Regions from separate parts of the Paenibacillus sp. SAFN-054 genome, predicted to be linked through region 1. Evidence: riboswitches for the same ligand, from Rfam matches in the RefSeq annotation. Region 1 holds a riboswitch; each other region holds the start of a gene.
What was found. A riboswitch is a leader RNA that binds a small molecule or an ion and turns the genes downstream of it on or off. The one in region 1 is predicted to bind cyclic di-AMP.

Region 1 (6,671 bases):
ATGGGGCATGCTTTGCGACCCGAACTACTGGGAAGCTAGGCAGCAGGAAGGCGTCGACGTCTCGGAAATCACGAAGCAGTACGCCAAGCTGAACCAGGAAGCGATTACCGGCCTGCCGGAAGATCTGATCATCACGACGCATGTGTGCCGCGGCAACTACCATTCGACTTGGGCTTCCGCGGGCGGTTACGGGCCGGTAGCCGAAACGCTGTTCGGGGTGGATCATATCGACGCATTTTACTTGGAATTCGATACGGATCGGGCAGGAGACTTTGCCCCGCTGAGATTTATAAAGGATCAGCAGGTCGTGCTGGGGCTGCATTCCTCCAAGACAGGCGACCTGGAAGACAAGCAGGAGATCGTGAGCCGGATCAGGGAAGCCGCGAAGGTGGTGGACATCAACCACCTCTGCCTTAGCCCGCAGTGCGGATTTGCTTCGACCGAGGAGGGGAATATCCTGACGGAGGAAGAGCAGTGGAAGAAGCTGGCCTTTATCAAGGAGATTGCGGACGAAGTCTGGAACGAATAATATAGAAGCTTTAAGCCGGGATTATAAGCAAACCGCCCCTGAACATGCATTCAGGAGGCGGTTTTTGCTTGTTCTCTGATGCCGCTGTCTGAAGGAAAAGGGAATGGAACAAAAATGTTCACCTAAACGAAAGCAACGAGGAGCTAATGAACGAAAAGATAAGACTTCTCAGGATAAGTGCCTGCTATTTCAGGAAACGCAACGAAAAAGCCATTAATTCTGTGGAACCCATGCTTTACAGTTTGCCTGCTCAGGCGTATATTCAGTTCATTGTTAGCTTTTGAAGGAATGACACGGAATTACGCTGAGTTTTCGCTTGTGAAAAGCGGGGGAACCACGAACCGCAATGAACGGATTTTGCCGGATGGCCGAATCTGTCCATGCATGGGGTGAATCGGAATAAGTCATGGAGGGGAATGACATCCATGCCGTCCGTAGGGCAACTCTCACTGCCCGAATCCGTCAGCTAACCTCGTAAGCGTCGCTAAGAGAGAGGAGTGAAACTGTGAGCTTTTAAAATCAGCACAGGGTATCCGCTCTGTGTTTTTGTGTGCGCAAATTGAATAGATGTCTATTTCGCTGAATTTCCGCCAGGAGCGGAAAGCGGGGGAACCGGCCGTGACAGAAAGGTTGTCACATGGGGTGAATCTCATTGTAATGAGTAGGGCTACTCTGAAGTCCGAATCCGTCAGCTAACCTCGCAAGCGTATCAAGAGAGACGATCCTTACGATGCGATGAATCAAGGCTTTTTTGGCCTTGCCCTGAAAGCGTTGAAGAGAGGTCCTCTTTTCAATGCTTTTTTTGTTGTCTTTTTTATCTGCCTGAGGGAAGGCATCTTAGACATCATGTTAAGGTAGAGAGGAGAAGGAAGTTGCCCAACATACAAGTAAACGGAACAACCCTATATTACGAAACACACGGCAGCGGCGCGCCAATCGTCTTTATCCACGGACATCTTTCGACTCATCATATGTTTGAGCCGCAGGTCGAATATTTCAGCAAAAGGGCCAAGGTGATTGTGCTCGATTTAAGGGGCTATGGCAATTCCGGCAAATTAAACGTCGAAGTGGAGGATATCATCGATACGCAGTGCATGGATCTGAACGAGCTGCTGGAAAAGCTGGATTTGACCAAAGTCACGCTCGTCGGTTGCTCCAGCGGCAGTCTGCTTGCCCAAAAATTCGCTGCTTACCAGCCGGATAAAGTGAATGCACTCGTGTTGGTTGACAGCTATTTCTACGGTCCGTACGGAACCCGCAGCGGGATTTGGAAATTTTTTGAGGCCTGCAGCTGGTTGTCCTATTATCTTCCTGCGGAATTCTTTCTCCGGTCGCTGCGGGTGACATATAACCGGTGGGTACCTGCATACAGCATTTTGCGGGATGAGCTCTTTCACAAGCGTCCGACGGAGTCGATCAAGCAGCGCATGGCCCTGCTCAAAATCGACATGGACTCGAATTCGACAAGGCTGCGAATGCCCATTCTATGCGTAGCCGGCAGACAGAGCGAATGGTTCGTCAAACAAATGAACAAGGCTGCGGAGATGTTTTATTACGCCCAGAAAGCCGTCATCGACGATGCCATTTACCCGAGCCATCTTTGCCAGCCTCAGGAGTTCAACCGCATTCTTCTCAACTTCATGATCGATGAAAAGGTGATGGCATGAACCCGAATCCGTCAAGGGCGCCATCCTCCTTAAAAGAAACAGTAACAACGGCAACCGATTGCTGTTGTTGCTGTTTTTTTGTTAAACTGATCTTACAAGACGGAAAGGAGACGATCCACATTGGGTAGAAAACAATCTTTTACGGAAACAGAGCTGCTTGACGTGACGAAAAGATTAATATTGGAGCATGGTTACGACGGATTTCATCTTAAACTCCTGTCACAGCATCTCCCTGGAGCCAGAAGCACGATTTACCAATATTACTCCAATAAAGAAGAAATCGTTGCTGCTTGTATGAAGCGGGTGATTTCGAACGTATTAGAAAATGCATCATCCATCGATGAGACGGACCCTATGATCGCTCTCCGACAGTTACTTCATGTTTATGTTGAAGAATCCAGGCTTCATCAACTCCTTGGTGATGCTCAAAAAATACATTCAGATCATATCAAGGTGATCGATGATCTTCAATTTATTGAGAGGGCGCATTCGAGTCTCAAGGTTCAGCTCGCACGCTTGTTTGAACAGGCACAAAAGGAGAACAATTTAAGGGAGGATATTCCCCTACCGGTACTTATCGGTACTTTTTTTAACCTGATTAATACTCCGAATATGCTGAATGTCCCGACAGATCAATGGAGCGATCTCTTGTTTCAAGTATGGATCGGAGGCTCGGGGAGGTCATAGAAACTCGAATCTATTTTGACACAAGTGTCAAATATATGATTTAATAGATGGGGACTGCGATGTGGTTCGTCTATTTTGACACAAGTGTCAAATAATTAGGAGTGAGGAGTTGGAATCGCATGTTTTTGGCTATGAAGGAATTAATGCATAGTAAGATGAGGTTTTCCATGATTGTCATTATCTTTGTGCTTATCGCTTGGTTGGTGTTCATCCTGTCTGGCTTGGGCAATGGTCTATCGACGCTTGCCGCGTCCGTACTCAAGAACATGAATGCCGATTATGTTATCTTTCAGCAAGGGTCGCAGTCTTCCATGAGCAAATCCCTGCTGTCCGATCAATTGGTGACCGAAGCAGAGAAATTACCTGATGTAACAGCTGCTTCACCTATGGGAAATTCCATGGCAACAGCGCTCAAAGGGCACAGCAACAAAAATGAGGACAAAGTCGACATCGCCATCATTGGGATCGAGCCGGGCAGCTTTTTGGAGCCGTCCATCGTTGAAGGAAATCGTTTATCTCCTGATCAACCGAAAAGTGTCATTGCGAATATCACCATGAAGGATAAAGGATTTAAACTTGGGGATACGTTCCAATTAGACGGTTCCACAGAGTCGCTGACCATTATCGGATTTGTGGAGGATCAAACCTACAACCACGTATCAGCCGTGTTCACACCCATATCTGAATGGCGTAAGATCGCCTTTGCGGCACCGGGTTCGGATAAAGGAATCGCAAATCCTGTAAATGCAATTATGCTGCAAGGTGAACATATTGATTCAAGCTTGGTAAACGGTAAGTTATCGAATACCGATACTGTGACTCGAGCGAAAGCCGTGCAGGGAATGCCAGGTTATAAAGAAGAGAACGGTTCGATTATGATGATGCTTGCATTCCTGCTGGCGATCTCTGCATTCGTTCTGGGCGTGTTTTTCTATGTCATTACGATTCAGAAGACCAACCAATTCGGGATTATGAAAGCCATCGGCGCAAGGAACGGATTCTTGGGCAAAGCGATTATGTCCCAAGTGTTCGTACTGTCGCTGACCAGTATTATTATCGGAATTTTGCTTACTTACGGGACGGCGGCAATGATGCCTAAGGCGATGCCATTCAAGCTCGAAACAAATCTGGTCATCGTATATTCGGTGGTCCTGCTTGTCATCGCATTGCTCAGTTCTTTGGTATCGGTTCGCAGAATTACAAAAATTGATCCGCTGAAAGCGCTCGGGAGGATGGAATAATGAATCAAGGCTTACAGCTCAGTCATATCACAAAGTATTATGCCGAAGGCAGTCACCGGATCGCTGCGCTCGAGGATGTCTCTATTTCCGTTGAACCAGGCGAATTTGTAGCAGTGGTCGGACCTTCAGGTTCTGGCAAGAGTACCTTCTTATCCATTGCGGGAGCGCTGCTCAAAGCTTCCGAAGGAGAAATTAATCTGAATGGGCATAACCTCTCCAAGCTTTCGGATAAAGAGCTGTCCAACGTGAGGCTTAGGGAAATCGGATTTATTATGCAGTCATCGAACTTGGTTCCCTATTTGAACGTTCTGGATCAATTGCTTTTAGTAAAGAAGATGTCCGGGAAGGTGACGGCAGAGGATAAAATATTCGCCACAAACATACTTGAAGAGCTGGGACTGGGCTCGAAGCTCAAGAGCTTCCCCGAAGAACTCTCGGGAGGAGAGAAACAGCGTACTGCGATCGCCCGGTCTTTGATTAACGATCCTAACGTCATTTTGGCCGATGAACCGACTGCAAGCCTGGACACCAAACGCGCACATGAAGTGGTCGGTCTCATCAAACAAGAGGTAAAGTCACGCCGGAAAGCGGCAATCATGGTTACCCATGATGAGCGTATGCTTGAATATTGCGACAAGGTATATCGGATGGAAGATGGAAAGATGAGCTTAGTCTGATTTGGTGTGCAATCAGGGAACCGAATAGCAAGTAGGATGTTTGGATGATCTCCATCAAGAAGTAGCAAAATCAGATGAAAATTTGAAAATAGTAGATTGAAAAGCCCCTTTTGCTTACCGCGGAAGTGGGCTTTTTGCATGGGGAAAGAACGGTATCAGACGCAAAAAAAACCAGGTATGCCGAAAGGGAGGGTTACCTCTATCGATCAGCCGAAGCCTTCGCCTAAGGGACGGGATATTCTGCTTATAACGTTGGTGGATTCATCTTGTATGAAAGCGCTTAACACCATATAATGGATGGTAATCCATAATTACCATTATATGTCTGGGGGAGTCCTGCATGAAGCTGTTGGCCGTGGTGACCGTACCGGGCGTCAAGCCGCGAAGAAAACGCTGGCCGCGCATGGTTGTAATCATCGCTCTGATCGTTGTGCTATTGATCGCCTGCGCAGGAGGATACGTGTATTGGTTCGTGAATAAAAGTTTGCCGGTCATCCAAGGCGAGCTCCGCATTTCCGGGCTGGATAAACAAGTGACCGTATGGAGGGATGAGGCGGGGGTGCCGCATATCGAGGCGCAAACGGAACATGATCTCTATATTGCACAGGGTTTTGTGACGGCACAGGATCGTTTATTCCAGATGGACCTCAGCCGGAGGCAGGCTTCGGGACAATTGAGTGAAGTGGTTGGCGCGAAAGCCATCGACCGCGATAAGTTTTTCCGCAGCTTCGGTCTGCGGCGGGCTGCCGAGGCTTCGCTCAGCTCCTATTCGGAACAATCCAAGCAGGTGCTGGAGTGGTATGCGCAAGGCGTCAACGATTACATACGGTATGCTAAGGCGTCTAAGGCGCTTCCGGTCGAGTTTACGATTCTGGGATATCAGCCGACGGAGTGGCTGCCTCTGGATTCTTTAACGATCGGCAAATACATGGCCTACGATTTGGCCGGAAACTGGGAGGGGCAAGCGTTCCGGTACGGTATGGCGCAGAAGCTGTCCGCAGATAAGCTCCAATCGCTGATGCCGACATATCCCAAGGATGGAGCAACCATTTTGCAGGCTATGAAAGAGCATCCGGTCGATGTGAGCCGGCTTGCGGCTGCCGCGGTCGTTCCCGATCCCTTTAATGGAAGCAACAACTGGGTGGTAGCTGGCGGGAAGTCGGCTTCAGGCAAGCCGCTGCTTGCCAATGATCCGCACTTGGGACTGGATACGCCTTCGATCTGGTACGAGACGCATCTGGCGGCACCGGAGCTGAACGTTAGCGGCGTCATATTTGCCGGCGTTCCGGGAATAATCCTCGGGCATAACGAGAACATTGCCTGGGGAGTGACGAATCTGGGCCCGGATGTGCAGGATTTGTATATCGAAAAAAGAAATCCGGAGAATCCGAACCAGTTCGAGTACATGGGGAAATGGGAAGACGCGAAGGTGTATCAAGAGGAAATCAAGGTGAAGGGGGAGGCACCCGTTCCTTATGAAGTCGTCGTGACCCGGCATGGTCCGATCATTTCCGAGTTTGCCAAGGATCAGCAGAAGGACACGGCTCTTGCGATGCGATGGACGGCTCTTGATGCCACGACGGAGCTGGAAGCCATACAGATGTTTGCCAAAGCCCGCAGCTGGGACGACTTTAAGAAAAGCCTCGAGTACTTCGATGCTCCCGCGCAAAATTTCGTTTTTGCTTCCCAGGACGGAACGATAGCTTACCGGGGAAACGGTAAAGTCCCGATCCGCGGAAACGGCGACGGCTCCGTTCCCGTACCCGGCTGGACGGACGATTATGAATGGACGGGGTATATTCCTTGGGATGAGCTGCCTACGGTTGTCAATCCGCCGGAAGGGTTCATTGCCACGGCGAACAACAAAGTC
Region 2 (6,671 bases), on a different contig from region 1:
AAGAAGAGGAATGCTCCTCTTCTTTAGCATGACATTTTCATGATCATAATACTATAACATTAGAATGGCAAAGTAAAACCAAATTAATTCAGCTCCGGCTTGACCGGACCGATGACATATACCTTGAGACCGGACTTGCGGCCAAAGGTGTTGGCGCGCTTCACGGAGTCGTAATAGATGTCGATCTTATTGCCCTTGATGGCTCCGCCCGTATCTTCTGCACGGCGGAAGCCTATGCCTTCGATGTACACCCACCAGCCGAGCGGAATCACGCTTGGATCGACGGCAATGGTGCGGCCCTCAGTGACGCGCGTTCCTGTAGCAGTACGGGTGCCGATGCCCGGCTCGCCTGAGGAATAGGCCGTCATGGAGACATGAATCATTTTTTTGTATGAGAAATCAACGCCGGCTTTGCTTACCCGGTTATTGCTGGTGACGGCCTTCTTGGTTTGAACCTTCTTGGCCGATTTCACGGAAGCCGTTTGGACGGCGGCCTTGACTTCGACCGGCTTCTTTTTGGTGCCGACAGCAATGACTTTATCCAGCGTTTTCGCCTGTACTTCTTTGCCTACCATGCGCATCGAAACCATTTTACCATCATGGTACACCTTCTCGATGTGCTGCACCATGACACCCGGCGTGCCCTTCTGAACGATCCTGACCTCGCCTGCGGTCAAGCTGGGATCGGCGGTTTTGATGACGCGGAACGGCAGACTTTCGTGACGGTCCACGACCTGCTTGTTGATGCGCACCACTTTAATATGGGTTTGACCCGATACCGTCTCGGTCAGAGCCGGCGTTACTTTATCGCTTTCTTTCAGCGATACGCCCATTTCCTTCAGGACGTCGCTGACGGTATTCCCCGTTGTATTCCAATGCTTTGTTGCTCCATCAGCTGTCAGTGAAACAGAAACCGCACGATCGATGACCACTTTATCCCCATCCTGAAGCGAACCGCTCAGCGGCATGGAAATCTGATCTTCCGGTCTAAGACTGATAGACTGCTCCTCCAGCATTTCTGTTAACAATGATTTATGGGTCTGTATCGATTTGACCTGACCGTCTACCACCAGATATACCTGCTTGCGCGATTGTGTGTTGACGAGCAGCAGAATCATGATGGTAACCGCGATTGAAACGATAGCTGCAGTAGAGATGTGGCGCAAATTCTCATGCTTCCATCGCAATGCGTAAGACATGCTGGAGATTTTGGAATCATGGGTCTCTTCTGGTTGGAAAAATCCCACTTTCTCGATCCTCCTTCATAGCCTCGCCATTTTAGAGTTATGCATGAATGACTTTGACGCGGGCTATACTCAATTTTTTACAAGAACACACAAGGATCATGCGCTCTTGCACCATGAACCCGTCTTTTTTTCATGATTTTGTCACCTCCTGTTATACAACAGTATGACGACCCCCTTTTCTTTATTCAAAACAAAAAAAGCCTGGTAAAGAGCTGTTGAGGACTCTTTCGTGGCTTCTCAGATGTCGGAACGACCGAAAAGGATATGCACGAATACCTCTCTTATTTGCGCCTACGGGGTTAGCTGTCGGGTTCGGACGAAAGAGAACGCCCTATCTTCACCAGCCCGCTCATGGCGGACGATGCCAGAATTCACCCCAGAGACCCTGAAAAGAAATCAAATACATAACGGCTTGCGAAAACGCCAGACACTCTATGTATCGGTTCCCCCGTTCCTTCGAAGTACGAAAGACTCAGCGAGACTGGTTCACAGAAACTGCCGGAAAGGAAACCTTTAACAGCAGCTCAAGCTTACTGACAAGATAATATCCTGTTTCGATGCATGTTGTAAAGCGGTAATCAACCACGTTTATTTGAATATATGGTTAAAAAAATGTAATATTCTTCGATTTATTGGTTAAAATTCTTTAATCCATCGTTCATGCTCGTTTTTTCAGTTGTTTTTCTCACGTTTTCACACAATACCAAATCGTTCCAGCGCGTTCGCATACGTTATTTTTGCAATTTCTTCCACTTCCAGCCCCTTAATTTGGGCTGCCGCCTCGGCGACCAACCTCACGTTAGCAGACTCATTTCGCTTCCCCCGGAAGGGGTGCGGAGTGAGGTAAGGGGAGTCCGTTTCGATCAATAACCGGTCCATCGGCACCTGTGCGAGCACCTCTTTTGGCTGTCTTGCATTTTTGAACGTAATCGGCCCTCCGAAGGAAAGGTGAAAGCCCATATGGAGGCATAGTTTTGCGGTTTCCCAGCTGCCGGAATAGGAGTGCATGACCCCGCCGACCTCGCTCGCCTTCTCTTCTCGCAAAATTTTGACGATATCCTCATGTGCATCCCGATTATGAATTACGATCGGCATGTTCAGTTCCCGGGCAAGTCCGATTTGCTGACGAAGAACGTGATGCTGGACCTCCTTCGGTGACGTATCCCAGTAATAATCGAGACCGATCTCGCCAATGGCAACGACCTTCTCGTGACTGCATAAGGATGCAATCCACTCCAGATCGCCATCCTGCATCGTAATCGCGTCCTGCGGATGCCACCCGACGGCAGCATAAATAAAATCATACGTCTCGGCAAGCTTCATCGTGGAGGGTATCGTCTCCCGGTTAAAGCCCACGTTAATCATCCGGCTGACGCCGGCATCCAGCGCCCGCTGTATCGTCTCCTCGCGGTCCTCGTCGAACTGCGGCGCGTCGAGATGGGTATGTGTGTCGAATAGATTCATGTGTAAATCTCCCTTCCTGTCGTGAAGCCAATGCTTGGTTTCGCAGTTATTTGTCGTTATCGTTTGAAAATATGGGATATGGAGTCGGGTAGTAAGGAAATAACGCCCCTCACTTTGGAGCCCGGGTAATATAAGTGATATTTGCCGCGGTGGATGCCGCTGATCGAGCGGACAATATCCGACACCTCCGAAATTTCCCGCAGTCGTTCCTCGCGATCGAGGAGCAGGATCTGTTTCTGGCTGGCCTCGTCGCCGGGACGAAATACATCGTACGGAAGATCGGTGGGAAAATCAATCTCCAGGTCATATTCCGGATGGAGTCCTACCCGCTTAAATTCCCTGCGGATCTCATCGATCATTTCTAGGTCTACCGATTCAACCTCTACATATTTATACAACCTCCGATGCATAAATCGGCAGCATAATTCACTTAGCACTTCATCCTTTTCACTGGTCCACTGCAAAAATGCGGTTTGAATCAGCGCCTCATCCAGCTTGAGGTAGTCCTGCACGGAGAGCCTGTCCTCAAAAAGTCCCGGCAGCGGCTCCACCATAAAGCCGAAAGCATATCCTTCCTTGTACAGCTCCTTGGCCCGCCGGAAAATTTGCCGCAATATAATTTCCGAGCTGCGGGTTACGGGATGGAAGTACACCTGCCAGTACATTTGATATCTGGACATCAGGTAGTCTTCCACCGCATGCATCCCCGATTCTTTCACCACAACTCTGCCTTGATAAGGACGGAGCATCCGGAGAATCCGGTCGATGTCGATCGTTCCATAGTTGACGCCCGTGTAATAAGCATCCCGAAGCAAATAGTCCATCCGGTCCGCATCAAGCGGGCTGGATACCAGATTCACGACGATGGGGTTGGCATAGTCCTTGGCAATCACCGATGCGACTTTAGCTGGAAAATCCGCTGCCACCTCGGTCAGAATTGCATTCACTTCGGTATCCCCCAGAATAATCCGGCGGGTCCAATCCTCATGGTCCATATGAAATGCTTCTTCTATAGAATGGGAAAAGGGGCCATGCCCCAAATCATGCAGCAAAGCCGCACATAATGCGAGCAGTCTCTCGCCGTTCGGCCAATCCGTATAGCCGCTCCGTTCGAACTGCGAAATAATGCGGCGGGTAATCTCGTATACGCCAAGGGAATGGGAGAACCGGCTGTGCTCTGCCCCGTGAAAGGTCAAGTAGGAAGTACCCAGCTGCCGGATTCGGCGCAGCCGTTGAAATTCCGTCGTATTGATGAGTCGCCAAATGGTGGAGTGCTGCACATGAATATAATTATGTACCGGATCCTTAAAAACCTTTTCTTCATTCAGGGTATGCATGATTTGCTGCTCCTCTCTACTCATTCTCTAAAAATTAAAATAATTTTGAATTTTTTTCGACAATGTTTGTCGAACAATGTCGATATAGGTAGAAAAAGCGATTTCCAAATCGACATTATCCTACCAACGTTATATAATGGGAAAAGAATCCTGATATGAGTGATTTCCCAGCAACTACGCGATCTGTACTGATTTTGGTGACAAATTTCCAGGTTGACTGTTTTGGGAATCGTTGGTATTATTAATATCATAAAAGAGAGAACGTTGTCGAATTATGACACTTTTAAACTATGGCGAGAGGAGCAATGATCAGTTATGATGAAATCAACTGGTATTGTAAGAAAAGTAGATGAACTGGGCCGGGTCGTTATTCCAATTGAATTGCGCCGCACATTGGGCATCGGGGAAAAAGACGCATTGGAAATTTACGTAGACGGAGAGCGCATCATGCTCAAGAAATACGAGCCAGCCTGCATCTTCTGTGGAAACGCTGAGAACGTGACTTACTTTAAAGGTAAAATTGTTTGCCACGAATGTATCTCAGAAATCCCAACACCTGTGACAAATTAAGTTTTATAGTATATAATAGTATTATTCTATTTGTTAATTCTAACCTTTTTCATATCTCCTTGGTGTCTCCTAGGCTATGAACCCGGCCTTGGGAGACATTTTTTTGCCGTTTTTTCGTCCGCTCACATCAAAGGGGGTGCGTTGATGCGGTAATCCCCCGCGGATGAGCGATATTCTTCCCCTTTTTACTTTCAATGATTAACTTGACCGTCATATCAATGCGTTATAAACGTCCCGCTTCGAAACTCCGCGGTCCCCGGCCGTCTTTTTCATCGCCTCTTTACGTGGATGCCCTTCCGCCTCGTAATGAGCGACATGCTCCTCGAGGGTCATGCTCTGCCACCACGCCGCCAGCTGCTCCTGCTCCTCTTCTACGCTTGTCCCCTGCACGACGATGCAGTATTCGCCAAGTGGCGGATGCTCCTGAAGATACTCTAAGCATTGCTCAATGCTGCCGCGTACAAATTCTTCATAACGCTTCGTCAGTTCCCTGGCCAGTGCCACCTGCCGATTTCCGTACACTTGCAGCAGGACATTCAGGGTTTTGATTACCCGGTGTGGAGATTCATAAAACAACAGCGTTCCCTGGGAAGCGCGACAAGACTGCAGAACGGCTTCAATCTCTTTACGTTCCCGGGGAAGAAAGCCAATAAAGGTGAAACGCTCTGTCGGCAGACCTGATGCGATCAAGGATGATAACGCGGCGTTCGCCCCAGGAATCGGAACCACGCTGATGCCCTGTTCCACCGCCAATTTAACCAGGTCCGCCCCGGGATCGGAAATCGCCGGCAGACCGGCATCGCTGACCAGTGCCAAATTTTTTCCTTCTATTATATACCGTATCAGTTCGGGGCCGCTGGCTGCCTTATTATGTTCGTGGTAACTGAACAGCATCTGCGGACTAATCTCGAAATGCGTCAGCAGCTTCCGGGTCTGACGTGTATCCTCCGCTGCTATAATATCACACTCTTTTAAAGTCCGAATGGCGCGGAACGTCATATCCTCGAGATTTCCGATCGGCGTACCGACAAGATAGAGTGATCCCATGCCGTGGTTTGATGACTCTTGAAAACTGCTTTGACGAGTTAATGTCATACTTCTCCCTCTTTGGAACCGTAGTAAATATCCATGATCTCCGGACAATATTGATTGTGGTCATCATAAACGATCAGCGGGGGAAGCAGGCGCACCTCGGGCTTGCCGTCCCTCATGGCTTCGATGAGCACCATGTTCGCCTCCAAATGCGCACGCGGATGGACAAAACGCACACGCTTGGGCTCCAGCCGATACTGACGCATCAGTGCCATAATGTCGGCCATACGCTGCGGTTTATGTACCATGCTCACCTTACCGCCGGGCTTAACTAATCGAAAACAAGCCTGAATGACCTCTTCCAGCGTACAGCTGACTTCGTGGCGGGCGATCGCCTGATGCGGATTAAGCTTGATATCGCTGCCATTCAGCGGCATGTAGGGCGGGTTCACCGTAATTGCATCATACGTTCCATGTCCCGTTTCTTGATGGAGCTCGCGCAAGTCCCCCTCCCGGATCATAATCCGATCCTCCAGTCCGTTTAGTGCCACACTTCGTCTTGCCATTCCCGCAAGCCTTGGTTGTATTTCAATGGCTTCAATCTGCGCCTTGGTACGGGTCGTCAGCAGTAGCGGAATCACGCCATTGCCTGTGCATAGATCGAGCACCTTTCCTCTCGGTGGCACGCCCGCAAACCGCGCCAACAGAACGGCATCCATTGAGAAGCTGAATACCTCGTCGCTCTGGATAATGCGCAATTGATGAGTCAGCAGATCATCCAGTCGTTCCGAAGGCTCCAAAAGTCCGTTGTCCATGTTCATCGTTTATCTTATCCTTTATCCGTATAATCTAGTTTTCACCAGTAATCAATGTAAAATAACCCCACAAAGTGGAGCATTCGCTGTGACGCTTATCCAAATACGCTTGAGGAAACCCCACAACCCGTATAAAAAGGCCTGCCGCCCATGTCATGCAAACAACAGACCTCGATAAATTCTTCAGAAAACGTTTATCGATATGC
Region 3 (6,671 bases), on a different contig from region 1:
CAGGACTCCTGTGCCCGTGCTGAGGGCGGTGTTGAAGGCTTTGCTCATTTCTTCAAACTTCTTGTTATCCGTGGCGCTCATGGCATACATAACGATGAACAAGGCTAGCAGCAGGGTCAAAAGGTCTGCATAAGGAAGCAGCCAGGATTCATCTGCATGCTCCTCATGGGGTTCATGTCTAGTCTTTTTGCTCACCTGCGGACGCCTCCTTCTCATTCATTTGAGCACGCTCGGAAGGGGTCAGGAAAACAGAAAGCTTTTGGTTGATGGCGATCGTGGACACGCCGGATTGAATGGACAGCAGTCCTTCGATCATCATGAGCTTCAGCTCGATTTCCTTTTTGGACAAACGTTTCAGCTTGTTGGAAATCGGATGCCACAGCACGTAACCGGTAAAAATACCAAGAAGGGTCGCAATAAATGCTGCACCGATCGCATGCGCCAGTTCACCCATGTTCTCCATCTTGGTCAAGGCGGCGATCAGGCCGACAACGGCCCCGAGAACCCCGAGAGAAGGAGCATACATACCGGCCTGGGAAAAGAGCAGGGCGCCTGCACGGTGCCGTTCTTCCGTAGCCGAGATATCTTCCATCAGGACATCGCGGACAAAATCCTGGTCATTGCCGTCAATAATCATCCGCATGCCGTTGCGGAGAAACTGGTCATCGATTTCTTCGACTTTGGTTTCCAGAGCGAGGAGACCTTCGCGGCGGGTGATCGATGCCCATTCCATGAACATCGTGATCAGGTCGCGGCGATCCACCAAATTTTGTTTTACGAACACCATTTTCAGCAGCTGGGGAAACTTCTTAAGCTCTGACATGGGAAAACCAATAAACAACGTGGCGGCCGTTCCCCCGAGAATAATGACATAAGCGGCGGGGGTGAGGAGGGATATCAAAGGAGCCCCTTTGAGTATCATACCGACAAAGACCGCGATCAAGCCAAGTATTAGGCCTATAATTGTTGAAATTTCCATTGCACACCTCATCCATGAGAAATAGAATTGAATCCTTTCGTGCACCATGTTTGCGTCCTTGCAAAATGGTGTGCTGCACCAAAAAACGTAATATAATATTTATCGTCAGGATTCTCTTTTTTTTTAGGGGGATTTTTCCGTTATAATGAAACCATGGGGTCCATCAGTCCTACCGGCGCCTGATTCAAACGGCGAATGTACAAGCACAATGCACAAGCCAGGGGCCCTAAATAAAATGTTCTATTGCAAAAATGGGCGGTTCATGACCGGCCGTATGATCGGAATATCTGGCAAGGCAAATTCAGCGGGACCCTGAATTGCACAGGGGGATACGTAACGAGGGCGGAGGGAATAGCCATGGGTGTAAAGCATGGGCGCGAATACGATGAAATCCTGAAAGAGCTGACGAGCGCGGTAGGGGAAATCCCCGACAGCTACTTGTTCTTTGAAATGGAAGGCAGCGAATGGCAGCTGCTGAGTCCCGAAGAGAAGCGGGAGGTACATGAGGCGCTGGCCGAGGATCTTTTTTACGGATTGGGTACAGAGCCCGTGATTGAAGTGGGCAGCGGCGTCGTCATGTATGACAAGGAGCATCACCGGATCAATCTGCTCATCGGGGACGAGGAACTGACTGTAGTTCCACTGATCTAGTCCATGGGCCGAATGGATTTTTGAATGCCTGGCGTGTTAAGATATAACAAGTGTTTGGCCCTGTGGAAGGCCATATTCATAAATATTCAATGACCGGAATACAATGGGAAAAGTTAATGGAAAGCAAGGTAAAGACGCATCCTTTTGGCCGAGGCCATCAGGGTGTTTGGTTTCAGGGAGGAACTTAAACAATGGTTTATACGCAGGAAGAAGTCGAGGCACATTTAGCGAAGCTGGAAGGCTGGGAGCTCGAAGAGGGCCGCTGGATCGTGCGCAAATTCATTTTTTCCAATTTCATGAAAGGGATTTCGTTTGTCGACGAGGTTGCGACGATATCGGAGGCCTTTGATCATCACCCCTTTATTTCCATCGATTACAAAAACGTGACGCTGCGTTTGACTTCCTGGGATGAAGGCGGCATTACCGCCCTGGACATCAAGGAGGCCCACCAGTTTAACGAGCTTTTCGAAAAAATGCGCTCAGGCGAGAAACGTTAGCATTTCATGCCCATGCGGGTACAGCAAAAAACACGCTTCGGCCCTTGACCTCTAGGTCAAGGATTCGAAGCGTGTTTTTCTATCCCATGCGGGAAAAGATTACTTTTTGGCTGCAAGCCACTGGGCTACGTTGGCAATTTCCTCACTCTTCAGCTTGTCTTTGAATGAAGGCATGCCGCCTTTACCTTTAGTAACAATTGTATAGATTTCTTCTGCGGAAAGCTGGGAACCGATTTTTTGCAGGTTAGGCCCTACACCGCCCTGCAATTGGTCACCGTGGCAGCTAAGGCAGCCTTGGGCTTTGACGGTTGCTTCAGCCGATGCAGCGTCCATCGTTACCTCAGGCATGGATGGTTTTTCTTCTTCAGCTACTTGCTCTTTGCCAGGCAGTGTAAACATGAGCACAATGGCAAATACGCATGCGATTGCTACGACACCGCTCATGATCCATTTTTGCATCCGTTTTCGTCCTTTCTATGTAAACTGCAGTTCTTCATTTCTTCATTATAACGGAACAAGCCGGTACATCAAATAGTTTGTGACAAAAAAGCAAACGAAAGCGGGGCATAGCCTTGAAATATACACAATTTTGTACCATTTATCATTGACGATCGGTTATTCTTCCTCATATACCATGCAGTGAAAGCATCCGATCCCTTCAGGGGTCTGCCTTTCATACGTATCGGTAATCATAAAACCAGCCTTCAGGTAGGCCCGAATGGCCCGCTGATTCCAGTCCTGGACTTCCAGATCCACGGGCAAACCGGGATAGCGCTGCTTGGCCGCATGCACGATGGCATGTATAAAGCTTTTACCCAGCCCCTGACCGCATAAATCAGGCCGCATACCGATTCCCAGGCGGATGACGTTAACCATCGGAAAAAGCTGCGCAAAGCCACACAGGGTGCCCTCAGCATTCAGAACCGAAACATACTGCTGTTTGCGTACCTCGGGGTCGCCCAGCTCGATTCCGAGCGCCTCCATCTGAGGCCAAGGCAGCCAGCCGTAAATCGCATCGTAAGGGGGCTCATACGACCAGGAGCAGCACGTTTCAGCCTGCTCGCGGCTCATGGGAACAACGGTGAAAAAACGTTTGGAATCATTCATGGCGTATCCCCTTTCCTTGAGAGACAGCGCTAAACCATAGGATTTGAAACTTTTTGCGAAACTATTCCTTCCTTAAGGCTTTAGGGTGTTTATTTGGCGGAAGGAAGGGTAAACAAATAATGTGGGCAGCATATGGTAATGATATACAGCCTCAGATGCCCACAAAAAAACCCGCCTTTTGAGATTTCGGCAAAAATCTCAAAGTACGGGTGGTCGTACAAACCGTTCAAGACAGTCAGGCATTACTGCACGTCATCATTGTCTTCGGAATCAACGGCGGCGGACTTGTAGGTATCCGTGCTCATGACTCGTTTGGCGCCAACGTAGCGGTTGACGTAGTAGCTGTCGCTAAGCGAACTGACAATAACACCACGGGAAGTCGAGGCATGCGCAAACTTTCCGTCGCCGACATAGATTCCGACATGGGAAACGCCGGAGCCGGAAGTATTGAAGAATACCAGGTCTCCTGCTCTCAGATTACTGCGGGATACAGCGGAACCCATGCTGAATTGGGAGCCCGATTGGTGCGGCAGGTTGATCCCCAAATGCTTGAAAACGTACATCGTGAATCCGGAACAGTCAAATCCGCTCGTTGTCGTTCCTGCGGTTTTGTACTTGGTGCCGATGACATCATCGATCACTTTGTCCATTTTGGAGTCCGCGAAAGCGCTTCCGGCTCCAACGGTAAATACGATGGCAAAACTCATGACTGCTGCTGCTAGCTTCTTTTTCAAACAAAATACCCCTTCCGGTGCCTGCGAGGTTAGCTTAAGGATTCGGTAGAAGGTCCCCTATGATCCCTCTGTTGCAAGATCAATTCACCCATCATGGTTCCCCCGCTTCCCTAGTGTGAGGAAATTCGGCATAGATTCTCTACACTATATACATCAGGAAACGTTCTATTCATAAACGGTCCAGCAAAGATTACAAAGTTGTTACTAACTCACTGGGACTATTGTAGCAAAGGAATTTGCGTTTGGCAATTGTTTCTATCAATAAAGGCTATAAATAATCAACTTTTTTTAAAAATAAGGCATTTTTTAGAGCATTTTATAGGAAAAAATGTTTATTTGTTGGCGGGGTGGGTAAATGAGGCGTAAGAAGGAGCACGAATTGAAGGCTCCTAAAATTTTTTTGCGAAAAGTTGTTACCTTTTAGGCATTTCAACCGTCTAATAAGTAACAAGAAACCCGCAAGAGGGATTTCGGCAAAAATCCCCGGTGCGGGCCTTAAGTTAAGATATGTGTATGGGAGAGAGTATTAGTTATAAACGGCAGCTTTGTATTTAGCCGTACTCATGACTCGTTTGGCGCCAATGTAGCGGTTGGCGAAGTAGCTGTTGCTAAGCTTGCTGATCGTAACACCCTTGGAAGAGGATGAATGAGCAAAATTTCCGTTTCCGACGTAGATCCCGACATGGGAAACGCCTGCGCCAGTCGTATTGAAGAATACCAGATCTCCGGCTCTCAAGTTGCTTTTGGAGACCGCAGTGCCTGTTTTATACTGTGCGCTGGATTGGCGAGGAATGGAAACACCCAGCTTTTGGAATACATAACGCGTAAATCCGGAGCAATCGAACCCGTTCGTCGTGGTTCCGCCGGTTTTGTAAGAAACACCAATCGTTTTGTGGACAACGTTATTCAATGAGGAATCGGCGAATACGCTGGTTCCCATCGAGAACATAAGCGTTAATCCGAGCGCAGCGGCTGCAAACTTCTTTTTCAAAAAAATAAACCCCTTCCGAGTGCCTGCGAGGTTAGCTTAAGGATTCGGTAGAAGGTAGTCCCCTATGATCCCTCTGTTACGAGATCAATTCACCCAAAGTGGTTCCCCCGCTTCCCGGTGCCAAGGAATTCGGCCTTGATCAGGCACCTGAAACGTGAATGACGGCATGGTATCAATTGGAATGTGTCGTTTAAAATTTCGTTTACAGTACAGTGGAATAGTTACAGCAAAAATTACAAAGTTGTTACTAAGTTCGTACTCGGATTATTGTATCAGACGATTCGCGCTTTGGCAAATACTTAAGGCACTTTTAAACGAACAAAACCCCTGCCCTTTACATGCGAAAGGGAGGGGTTTTTCTTCTATCAGGGGATTGAAGTGATGACAAAAAATTAACCAATCCAATGCTGCTGGCTGTTTAACCACAAAAAATAATTTTTTTATTTTTCCGCATCCTTATGAGCCAGCCGATACCACAGATCAAATTTGGTCGAAATGCCCCATAGCCTCATGATGCAGCTGACCAGATGATAGCCCTGCTGGAGAATCAGCGCGAAGATGCCGGCCCAGAAGAGGGAGATGCCCGTAAAAAGACTGAATATAAGCAAGCTCGCCATCCCCAAAGTGAGGGAAATTCCCACCAGAGGCAGCGCACCGCGCAGGCATTGCCATAAGGGTGCCAGGAAGCCGGTGCCGCCGGTCTTGCCGAACTGCATGAAGAGGATGAGCTGATGGATCATATAGCTGTACAGAAGCCAGGCAGCCGCGTACGGAAGGACCTGAAGTGCAAGAGATGGCAGCTGGACGCCGCTAAGAAGGATCTTATACAGCTTGGGCAAGATCCAATACGCGGGTGCCGCGATGCATATCCATTCCGCCAGGTGGAAGAGAAAGACGACCTTCCCGTGACGTCTCATGCCCTTGAAGAAATGCAGCCCGATATCTCCTTCGCGCTCCTTGTGCAATCCGTGATAGATGCCAGCATGGATGAAGGGTGTCAGCAGCATGCGCAGCGCGAACATCGAAAGCAGGATCCAGAAGTACGTATGGACGGTTCCGCTCGTGGAAAGACTCGTCTTGCCTTCGATGTAGAACAGCAGCTGGCTGAGCTCGTTCGGCGGGGGATCGGGATAACGCATCAGCAGCGGCGTCACTGCCGAATGGACCAGGCGGTACAGGAAATATCCCCAGATCAGCTGGTACAAAAAGAGAATGATGACGATATAAAATTGATTTTTAAGACTTTTCCAGCCATTTGCAATATGGGATTTCACCGCTTCTCACCTCACCAGGACAGACTTCCAAGCAGAGTCTCAATCAGCTTGGTGATGCCAAGATTCCAGCGGACCAGCACCTCGCGGTCCATATCCGCCTTTAAATAGTTATTGATATGCTTGTTCTCAATCACAATCGAGTATTTCGGGTCGACCATGGCCCAAGCCAAAGGTGCGCTGTAGCTCAGCTTGAACGCCGTGCGGTCGCCTGTCCCGTTCCAAACCTTGCTTAGCGTATGTCCGTCGGTAAAGGTAAACAGCACGGGCACTTCAGGGTAGTCTCCGCCCTTTTTGGAGATCTGAACGGTGGATTCATACATGGGCTTCCCTCCGTCGGCTGCTTTTTTGCGCACGGAGATGGTGTCGACGGCAAAATCCGCCATTTGGCTGCCGTAGACATACTGATCGAAGAAGGGCTGCCATGACTTGCGGGTGACC

Region 2: linked by a shared signal. The riboswitch ahead of ACTHPM_RS26960 (ubiquitin-like domain-containing protein) and the one ahead of ACTHPM_RS11780 (alpha/beta fold hydrolase) in region 1 are both predicted to bind cyclic di-AMP.
Region 3: linked by a shared signal. The riboswitch ahead of ACTHPM_RS27150 (C40 family peptidase) and the one ahead of ACTHPM_RS11780 (alpha/beta fold hydrolase) in region 1 are both predicted to bind cyclic di-AMP.

Annotation. Positions count from the first base shown of each region.
Region 1 covers NZ_JBQCKS010000002.1:63,978-70,648, reverse strand. The annotation lists gene ACTHPM_RS11785 (5-methyltetrahydropteroyltriglutamate--homocysteine S-methyltransferase) at 1-529, shown strand, start outside; cyclic di-AMP (ydaO/yuaA leader) riboswitch at 822-1,025, shown strand; cyclic di-AMP (ydaO/yuaA leader) riboswitch at 1,097-1,252, shown strand; gene ACTHPM_RS11780 (alpha/beta fold hydrolase) at 1,402-2,196, shown strand; gene ACTHPM_RS11775 (TetR/AcrR family transcriptional regulator) at 2,317-2,883, shown strand; gene ACTHPM_RS11770 (ABC transporter permease) at 3,003-4,124, shown strand; gene ACTHPM_RS11765 (ABC transporter ATP-binding protein) at 4,124-4,801, shown strand; gene ACTHPM_RS11760 (penicillin acylase family protein) at 5,142-6,671, shown strand, end outside.
Region 2 covers NZ_JBQCKS010000011.1:49,042-55,712, forward strand. The annotation lists gene ACTHPM_RS26960 (ubiquitin-like domain-containing protein) at 84-1,247, opposite strand; cyclic di-AMP (ydaO/yuaA leader) riboswitch at 1,521-1,735, opposite strand; gene ACTHPM_RS26965 (TatD family hydrolase) at 1,941-2,711, opposite strand; gene ACTHPM_RS26970 (HD domain-containing protein) at 2,768-4,048, opposite strand; gene ACTHPM_RS26975 (AbrB/MazE/SpoVT family DNA-binding domain-containing protein) at 4,364-4,618, shown strand; gene rsmI (16S rRNA (cytidine(1402)-2'-O)-methyltransferase) at 4,829-5,713, opposite strand; gene ACTHPM_RS26985 (tRNA1(Val) (adenine(37)-N6)-methyltransferase) at 5,710-6,471, opposite strand.
Region 3 covers NZ_JBQCKS010000012.1:15,074-21,744, forward strand. The annotation lists gene motB (flagellar motor protein MotB) at 1-195, opposite strand, end outside; gene motA (flagellar motor stator protein MotA) at 179-979, opposite strand; gene ACTHPM_RS27130 (hypothetical protein) at 1,337-1,630, shown strand; gene ACTHPM_RS27135 (4a-hydroxytetrahydrobiopterin dehydratase) at 1,822-2,127, shown strand; gene ACTHPM_RS27140 (c-type cytochrome) at 2,227-2,586, opposite strand; gene ACTHPM_RS27145 (GNAT family N-acetyltransferase) at 2,743-3,234, opposite strand; gene ACTHPM_RS27150 (C40 family peptidase) at 3,477-3,968, opposite strand; cyclic di-AMP (ydaO/yuaA leader) riboswitch at 3,972-4,109, opposite strand; gene ACTHPM_RS27155 (C40 family peptidase) at 4,495-4,959, opposite strand; cyclic di-AMP (ydaO/yuaA leader) riboswitch at 4,965-5,104, opposite strand; gene ACTHPM_RS27160 (hypothetical protein) at 5,400-6,233, opposite strand; gene ACTHPM_RS27165 (M1 family metallopeptidase) at 6,245-6,671, opposite strand, start outside.